Regions from separate parts of the Idiomarina solivarensis genome, predicted to be linked through region 1. Evidence: predicted binding sites of a transcription regulator. Region 1 holds the regulator's gene; the other holds the start of a gene.
The links. The regulator LexA, encoded in region 1, represses DNA repair genes until DNA is damaged. The targets are predictions, from matches to a motif close to TACTGTATNNNNATACAGTA.

Region 2: RBK99_RS13185 (ImuA family protein) is a predicted target of LexA. The motif match lies at 2,174-2,193, and genes of this name have one in related genera.

Annotation. Positions count from the first base shown of each region.
Region 1 is NZ_JAVFHZ010000009.1:24,678-29,327, forward strand. It holds gene coxB (cytochrome c oxidase subunit II) at 1-780, opposite strand, end outside; gene RBK99_RS12700 (SOS-response cell division inhibitor) at 1,084-1,521, opposite strand; gene lexA (transcriptional repressor LexA) at 1,518-2,135, opposite strand; gene plsB (glycerol-3-phosphate 1-O-acyltransferase PlsB) at 2,267-4,650, shown strand, end outside.
Region 2 is NZ_JAVFHZ010000011.1:3,653-8,302, forward strand. It holds gene RBK99_RS13175 (error-prone DNA polymerase) at 1-157, opposite strand, end outside; gene RBK99_RS13180 (Y-family DNA polymerase) at 159-1,562, opposite strand; gene RBK99_RS13185 (ImuA family protein) at 1,563-2,162, opposite strand; gene yihG (1-acylglycerol-3-phosphate O-acyltransferase, YihG family) at 2,280-3,191, shown strand; gene RBK99_RS13195 (mechanosensitive ion channel family protein) at 3,204-4,439, shown strand; gene RBK99_RS13200 (thiol:disulfide interchange protein DsbA/DsbL) at 4,441-4,650, opposite strand, start outside.

The DNA.
Region 1 (4,650 bases):
TTCACGTTTGCGTGCTGCTTTTTGCTCTTTTTCTTTCTCTGTAATCCACTTCTCGTATTCAGCAGGCTCTTTGGCGATAACCACAATTGGCATAAAGCCGTGATCTTTACCGCAAAGTTCGGCACATTGACCGCGATAGATGCCCGGTTCATTAACCTTCGTCCAGGTTTCATTAATAAAGCCTGGGTTAGCATCTTTCTTAATGGCAAAGGCCGGTACCCACCAGCTATGAATAACATCATCTGACGTAACCAGGAAGCGTACTTTCTTATTGGTTGGAATGACGAGGGGACGGTCTACTTCCAATAAGTAGTTCTCGCTCTTTTCAAATTTGTTGTCGATTTGTTCTTGCTGAGTGGCCAGGCGACTGAAATATTCAACGTCGTTTTCGAAGTACTTGTAATGCCACTTCCACTGCGAGCCAGTTACTTGAATGGTAACCTCAGCGTCTGAGGTGTCTTCCATGGCAATTAATGTGGTTGTTGCCGGAATAGCCATGCCCACCAATATAAGTAGAGGTATAATGGTCCAGGCGATTTCAACCTTAACGTTCTCGTGGAAATTTGCAGGACTTGGGTTTTTTGACTTCCTGTGTCGAATCATAGAAATAAACATGAGACCGAATACAACGACACCTATCACACAACAGATATAAAATATCGTCATGTGAAGATCGTAAACCTGGTTACTCACATCAGTGACACCTTGGGTCATATTGAGACGCGACTGAGCAGCAGCCGGCAGACTCGTTAGCGCCAATAGTGCCCACAAAGGCTTCATTTTCACGTGGCTTCTCCTCTTATTCTTCAATGAGACAGCAAAGGATTTTGCTAGCCTGAATTAGAAGAACAAAGAGGTAAGCAGAAAAAGGTACAGCTTCTCCCCAGAAATCGCTTTCTCTACTGACTCTTTGTTGTAATTATCGTTATTATATTATTTTTATAGTCGGGTACTGCATTTATTAACGAATTTACAACCAAAGATCCAGATCAAATCGAGCAAACGCACAAAAAATAGACGAATCTGTTAAAAAAAGGCTGCAAAAGCAGCCTTGGGGAATAAAACACACTGACAAAGGTGGGGTTAATGCAGGTGGGATGTCAGTGTGTTTTTATCAAATAGAAAATACTGTGTTTCACTTAATTTACTGGCCATTTTGGCGCGTTGCCAGGTTCGGTTTGAAACCGAATCGAGATATCCGATAACCATGCTGCTGGTACCAGCCAACAAAGCTTGCTCTAAGGCCCATTCGCAGCGCTCTGGTGAATGGCTGCGTAACCAACGGATTTGTGATTCTGCGACACCGCACGCAATGAGTTGTTGAATGAGGTCTTTATCGCCACCAATAACGGTAACCCATTGGCTTGGCTTAAGCTGAAGTGCTTGTTGTACCGCCGGTGATAGACTGTCCGTGCTCGGAGTTTCCGTTGCTTTCTGTGTCTCAAGCCGGAATGACGAAGCGCTGCCTTCTGCAGTCCATAGACCCGGATGACTTAATTTATGTTGATATTGAGTTTTCATAAGGTCGCTCCATTTCTGATAATGCCTACCGCAAGTCCTTCAATGACAAAAACCTGATCCGCCAAATCAACGGTAATGGTTGAGAAGTCTTCGTTTTCCGGATGCAGAAGAATGGTTTTGCCACGTTGCTCAAAACGTTTAACTGTCACATCGTCTTCCACTCGGGCAACGACAATTTGCCCATTACGCGCTTGTTCCGTTTTATGCACAGCGAGAAGATCGCCATCTAAAATACCGATGTTCTTCATACTCATGCCGTTTACCTTCAGTAAGAAGCTGGCGGCCGGATGAAAAAGCGATTCGTCAATTTTGTAATGCCCTTCAATATGCTGCTCTGCCAGCAAAGGTTCGCCCGCTGCAACCTGACCTATCAACGGCAAGCCATCCGCGATATCGTAGTCATCACCCACTAGGCGAATACCGCGGGACATACCCGGAAGTATTTCAATAACGCCTTTGCGTGCTAATGCTTTCAGGTGCTCTTCTGCTGAGTTCGCTGAACGAAACCCGAGCTTGTGAGCAATTTCGGCTCGCGTTGGAGGCATACCGGTGGCATGCAAATTGTCTTTAATAAGCTCTAGAATTTCGGATTGTCTTGGTGTTAACGGGCGCATAATGTACCTGTTTATTTGTACAGTGATACTGTGAGTATATACAGGTAAACTCATTTCGCAAGTAATTTCTTGAACGACATTTTTAAACGAAGTTGGTATCCTACTAGTCTGTTTAAAACAGAGGTCTCTATATGAAAGGAATAAGCCGCTTTTTCCCAATACTTAAGCACCCATTGCGCTGGTTGACGCGCTTTCAGGAAATTTGGGATGGTACTGAAGAAGAGCATTCAGCAACGGTCGCTAAGCCGGTTGTGTATGTTATGCGCTCAACCTCAAAAGCGGACCTGTCTATTTTACAACGGGCGGCGTTAAAGCGCGGGCTCCCGGATCCTATTGAGCCTCTTGTTGCTAACGGTAAAACTTATAACCGAATCATGTACCTTGAAGAGCTTGCTAATGATGCCTCAGAGCAAGCGGTTTCAGAGTTCCACCAGTTACTCAAATTGCATAACGACGACCCGGAACTGGATGTTCAACTGATACCGGCAGGGGTTTTTTGGGGCCGTCAGGCAGGGCAAGAAGCTCACGCCGGCAATACCATGACGGGTGACCTTGATAACCCGGGCCATTGGCGTAAATTCTGGCTGATATTATTGTCCGGGCGACAGGTGTTGGTACGTTTTTCTCGTGCGGTGAGTCTGGGCACAATGGCTCACGATCACGGCACTGATATGCGGATAGCACACAAGCTTGCGCGGGTTGCGCGCGTTCACTTTGTGCGAATGCGTCACGCTGTTGCAGGGCCAAAGCTCAGTCATAGAAAAGAGCTAATGTCGGCACTGATCAATACCCCCGCTTTAAAAAAGGCGATAGCGGACGAAGCCAAAGGGAAGAAGATAAACGAAGAAGCGGCTCGCAAGCGCGCTTTATCTTACATTGATGAAATAGCTGCAAACTATAATTCCACATTGATTCGGGTGCTGGACCGTTTTATGACCTGGATGTGGAACCGAATTTACAATGGTATTCATGTGAAGGGGGGTGACAGCATCCGGCGGCTGGCACAGCAAGGCCATGAAGTTATCTATGTGCCTTGTCACCGTAGTCATATGGATTACTTGCTGCTGAGCTATGTTATTTATAAAGAAGGTCTGGTTCCGCCGCACATTGCTGCCGGGGTTAATCTTAACTTCTTCCCGGTGGGCGGAATTTTTCGCCGAGGTGGTGCGTTCTTTATTCGCCGTAGCTTCCGGGGTAATAAATTGTATTCGGCGGTTTTCCGCGAGTATTTATGTTGGCTGTTTCAAAAGGGTTATCCGGTCGAATACTTCAGTGAGGGTGGGCGCTCCAGAACCGGGCGCCTGTTACCCCCTAAAACGGGTATGTTGGCAATGACTGTGCAGGGCATGTTGCGGGATCAGCAGCGTCCGGTATCGCTGGTCCCCGTGTATCTTGGTTATGAGCATATTATGGAAGTGTCGACTTACCTGAAGGAACTTAAAGGTAAGGACAAGGAAAAAGAGTCAGTCTTTCAGATTCTGAAGACAGTCGCTAAGCTCCGAAATTTTGGCCAGGGTTTTGTTACCTTTGGGCAGCCTATTAATTTAAAGCATTACTTAGATAATGCGGCGCCTAACTGGCACGAATCGGTCACCCGGGGCGCGCAAGAGCCTGAACGGCCGAACTGGCTTAACCCTGTTGTCAGTGGGTTAGCAGAACAAGTGATGCAGGGAATTAACGACTCTGCTGCTGCAAACAGTGTGAACTTGACCGCGCTGGCTTTACTGAGCTCGGAACATCACGCCTTAATGAAGGAAGAGTTATTGGCGCAGCTTGATGTCTACCTTGGCGTGTTGCGTGAGGTGCCATACAGTAATATGGTCAGTGTGCCGGATGAGACTCCTGAAGAGTTATGGCAGCAGGCGTTACGTACTGACAAGTTCATCGTCAGCAGTGACACTATGGGCGAGGTCGTGTCGTTGGAGCGTATGTCAGCGATAGCGATGACGTATTATCGTAATAATATTCTGCACATGATGGTGGTGCCGGGAATTGTTGCTTCCACTATTATGGCGAAGAAGACAATCAGCGTGGCCGACATTGCTGCGCGAACACAAGCCATTTACCCTTCCCTAAAAGCAGAGCTGTATTTAAGTCACGATATTGAGGACTTATCGCTCTGGACTGAAGCACTTGCAGAAGAGTTGGCACGTCAGCAACTGATTACCCTGGAAGACGGTGTTTGCACTATTGCCCAACGAGAGAGTGCTGAATGGTATCGTTTACGTTTGTTAGCTAACAGTGCCAGTGAAACGCTGCAACGCTATTGTATCGTACTGGAGTTACTACAACAGGCGCAGCCTATTATGCGCGCGGACCTGGAAAAACAGTCAATCACATTGGCTGAACGTTTAAGCTCCATTCACGGTATTGATGCGCCGGAGTTTTACGACAAGAAGGTGATGTCGACATTGATAGCCAGTTTGAAACAGCAGGGTCTAGTCGAGATTAACGACGATGGCCAGCAGATTGCAGCAGAGCCTGTCGGTGAGCTTAGTGATCAAGTCGATGAGCT
Region 2 (4,650 bases), on a different contig from region 1:
AGGCTTTAACAATACCTGCTACCGAGCATTCGTCCGTTATCGCTATGGCAGAATAACCGAGTTCATCGGCGCGAATGACCAAGTCCTCCGGCGAAGCCGCAGAGCGCAAAAAGCTGTAGTGGCTTAAACTGTGTAGTTCAGCAAAAATCTCCTGCATATCAACTAAACCAGCCTTGCAGATACCATTGCCCGTCTTCAAAGTAGAGCCACCCAACACGCTGACGTACATCTTTTGCAGTCCAGTAATCCCGAGTTATGTTTCTGGCATCCCACCAACCGCAGGTCTTTCGTTCAGGTCCCTCCCTTAGTTGCCATAAATCTATTGAGGTTGGCTCTGGAGACGTTAATAACCAAAGAGGGCGCTTTGGTGATGCGGACAGTGAAGGAGGCTTTTCACCCGGCGGCCGCGGGAATTCATTCGTGCCAGGTCTGGGGTCGTCATTCATTGCAGGAGAAAACACGGCCCGGTCACCTAATTTTGCCTGCAGCCGGCCGATAAGCTGCAAGGTTTCATGACGATGCTGTTGCCCACCAAAAAAGTGCTCATTGCGCTGCTCAGCACACAGTAGTTCGCCAGCCACCAATCTAATTTCCAAAACCGGTGCCGGCAAAGGATAAGACTCCATTTTCAACTGTAATAAAGACAGAAAGCTGTGGCCGCGCCAGCCTTTGTCGGCTAGCGCGACCGGAATAATAGAGGGCGGAGCATCTCGATGGTGCAGTTCAATGCTTATCTGCTGAACTACTTTTTGCCGCTGGTAGAAAAAGTCTTCCATCTCACCAAATAGTCGCTTTAGCGGGAACAACAAACCTTGCCAGTGAGGTATTTCCGTTACCAGATCCAAGCTTTGCTGAAACGTTTCCGGTGGTATAAAAAAGTCATAACTTTTCTGACTTCGCCCCTGCAAGCGCTCCAGGTGTAACTGTGTCTCTAAACCAAACTGACCGCCGACTTCGGCTGCGGATAGCTGCATCAGTTCACCCAATTGACGAAAGCCGGTCGCCTGGCAGTCTTTTTCTACTTTTGCGCTTAAACCGGCCGCGTTAATAGGCAGTTGGGCCAGCAACTGAGCTGACTCGTCGGTGCTTAGCGAAACGGGGCTATCGTATTCCGCTAAAAGCTTTGCCGCTAACGGGTTATCCGCACAAGCCAGTTGAGCGGTAACCGGTAACGCACGAACCTCTCGGTGTAAAACATCAGATACTGCATTTAACCCGCCGTACAACTGACTCAAGCTGCTCAGTTCAATGGCAATGCCTTGGGGTGGATAGAGAACCAACTTAGCAGCCCATTGATATAGACGGGTAGCCAGCTGGTGCAACACCTGTTGTTCCCGCTCAGGACAGTACTCCACTAACTGAAGCTGCTCACAAAGCGAAATAGCCATCACTGTTTGCAGCAATGGCTTCACGCCAGCTTCCTGCGCTAAAACGTTGCATTGTACGATAACAGAGTGATTGCTCTGCAACTGATAAAAAGCCAAAGGCAGGGTGTTGATATCAGGCTGTAACCGGCTTCGGTTATCCAGCAATAATTGTGGAAAATGACAGTATAGCCACATTTAATTTAGGCCAATATTTTCCAGTGGCCAGCCCGCTTTGCGTTTTAGCAGATCGACTCTGACGCCTGTATCTGAGAGCTTTAACCGTAATCGGTTCGAGTAAGCCCGGGCTTCTTCAGTTAAAGCGGGCTCACTCAACACAACCCCCATTTGCCCAGTTTGAGTGGCCTTATACCAACGACGAACACAGTGAGCTGAAGCGTTTTTTTGTCCAAACCAGCCCAAAGCCACTGCGTTTTTTGTTTGCAATACCTGCTCAAAAGCCCAGGCGGCTTTATCCACACTCGTTTGAATGACCACCTGCATAGATTCACTAAGCCCATAGTAATGTAGGCCTGCAGCAGATAACCAAGCCGGCGGGTTTATCCAGAAAACTGAGTGGTTTTGCTGCACCGCCTGCTGAATTAGCGGCAACAATAGCGCCTGCTCAGAGAATGGGGTTTGCAACTGCCATTCATGTAATCCCGGAGACTGCCAGCCCCCTCCAAGTGCCTTGTCTAGCGCCGGAAAGCCTGTGCTTAACGTTGTATCCTGGCTGCCTTCGACCTGGCCATGCCAGATAAGCCCCTGTTTAATAAGAGTCTGAAGCTTTGTTTGCATAACACCTCCAACACTGTATATTTATACAGTAACATTAATTTTTACGGGTTAGCAACAGACATCATTCTTAGCTTCAGTTATCATTTATTACATTATTTATAATTAGGGTAAGGCAACATGCTGACATCAATACTTATTCCCTTTAGAGTCGTTATTAACCTTTTATGGGGAATTATCACTACCGCCATTATCGGCGGACTGATTATTGCTGTCGGTGTATTTAAAGTCTTATTACCTTTTAAAGCCCCTCAACGTATTTGCTCGCAACTGGGCAATGGATTGTTCAGAGTTTGGGCTTACTGTATGTCGATGATGTTCCAGCTGACTCAACGCATGCAGTGGCATATCAAGGGCGACCTCGATATCCATGAAAAGGGTTGGTATATGGTCATGGCAAATCACCGTAGCTGGGTCGATGTCGCCGTACTGATGCACTTGACCCGCCGACACATGCCAATGCCTCGCTTTTTTTTAAAATCACAACTTATGTGGGTACCGGTTATTGGCTGGGGCTGCTGGGTACTGGATATGCCTTTCATGAAACGTTACTCAAAGGCTTTATTAGAGAAAAAGCCACACTTAAAAGGCAGGGACATTGCCACTACGACCCGCTCCTGCGCAAAGTTTCGTCACATTCCGACAACCGTTGTGAACTTTTGCGAAGGTACGCGCTTTACTCCAGAAAAACACAAGAAAAAACACAGCCCTTTTCGTAACCTACTACCGCCAAAAGCAGGTGGTACCGCGTTTTCGCTACAAATAATGGGAAGTCAGTTTGAAGCAATTTTAGACATTACCATTGTCTATCCAGGTAGTGATAAGCGCCCTGTCGTCTGGCATCTACTCAGCGGACAGCTCAAAAACGTCTATGTTGATATAAAGACATTACCTATTACTGACGATTTAATCGGTGATTACGCTAGTGATGAGGCGTTTAGGAACCACTTTCAAGAGTGGTTAAATAAACGCTGGCAAGAAAAAGACCAAACCATTGATGCAATGCGTAAGGAAATTCACAGCACCCGCTAAGGGAGTTTTATAATGGACTTTGAGTTTATAAAAGAATGGCTGCAAAAGTTCGGAATTGAGAGCAACCTACAGGAATTGAGCCTTGCCATCAGCTCACTACTGGTTTTATTTGGCTGTTACTTTGTCTATGCCTTAGCGCGTTGGATTATCAACCACGCCATCGACCGGCTGCTAAGCAAAGCACCCGAGCGATGGTATAAAGCGCTGGTTAATAGCGGATTTTTTAAGCGCTGTGCCAACCTGGCTCCAATTGTCGTCATACACAGCTTCATACCTATTCTGTTCATAGATAACTTTGAGAGCTGGCAGTCACCGCTGCGCACAGTCGTCGGAATTTACCTCACCTGGGTGATCACCAGCATCCTTACCGCGTTAGCAAACGTCGTCTCTATTGCTTATGACTACAGTTACAAAGCACGTGAAGTGCCTATTACCGGTGTTATACAGGTCATAAAATTGATTCTGGTATTGATGGCAATCATTATTACCATCGCTATTATTATGAACAAGTCTCCCATGTATCTGCTCAGCGGCTTTGGTGCCATGACAGCTATTTTAATGGTGGTCTTCAGGGACACGCTAATGGGCTTTGTGGCCGGAGTGCAACTGGCAACCAACCGTATGGTCGCTATTGGTGACTGGATTGAGCTGCCTGATCACAATGTTGACGGCACCGTCCAGGAGGTTGGGCTAATTACGGTGCAAGTTGAGAACTGGGATAAAACCATTGTGTATTTACCCACCTACGTATTAATTCATGAGTCGTTTAAAAACTGGCAGGGAATGATTAATACCGGTGGCCGTCGCATGCGTCGATCATTAATGATTGACCTGGACAGTTCCAAACTTCTTTCCGAAGAACAACTAGAAGAACTTGCTAAAAAACACTTCAATCAATCTGTCGACGACTGGTTAAAAGCCAATGAGCTGGAAAAGCCTGTCAGCAACTTAACGGTGTTTCGGGTCTTTACGGAAAACTATCTGAGAAACCATAAGCAGGTACGCGACGACCTCACTCTCATGGCGCGTCTGATGCAACCCACCCCAGCAGGATTACCATTGGAGATTTACGCGTTTTGCAAACAAACAGACTGGACAAAATACGAGGCAGTACAAAGCTCTATTGTAGAATATTTATATAGTGTGATGCCGGACTTTGGACTGAAAAATTACCAATATTTAAATAACAATCAGGCCTTCTCCCAGACTGAAGAAGGCGCATATTGTCAGTACAAACCAGAGTCCTGAGTTACTTTTCTAACAGGTAACCAGCTAAGTCAGAGAAGTCTTCAGCAAAATTATTGCTGTCACGGAAGCCCTGTGGCAGCATTTTGTACTTTCCATTGACGATAAAGGTTGGAGTTGCATTAACACCCAATTCTGTTGCACGACGATCCATATTCGCGGCAGCAGCACGAACACTGAAGCTCGCCATCGCTTTATCAAATTCCTCACCAGA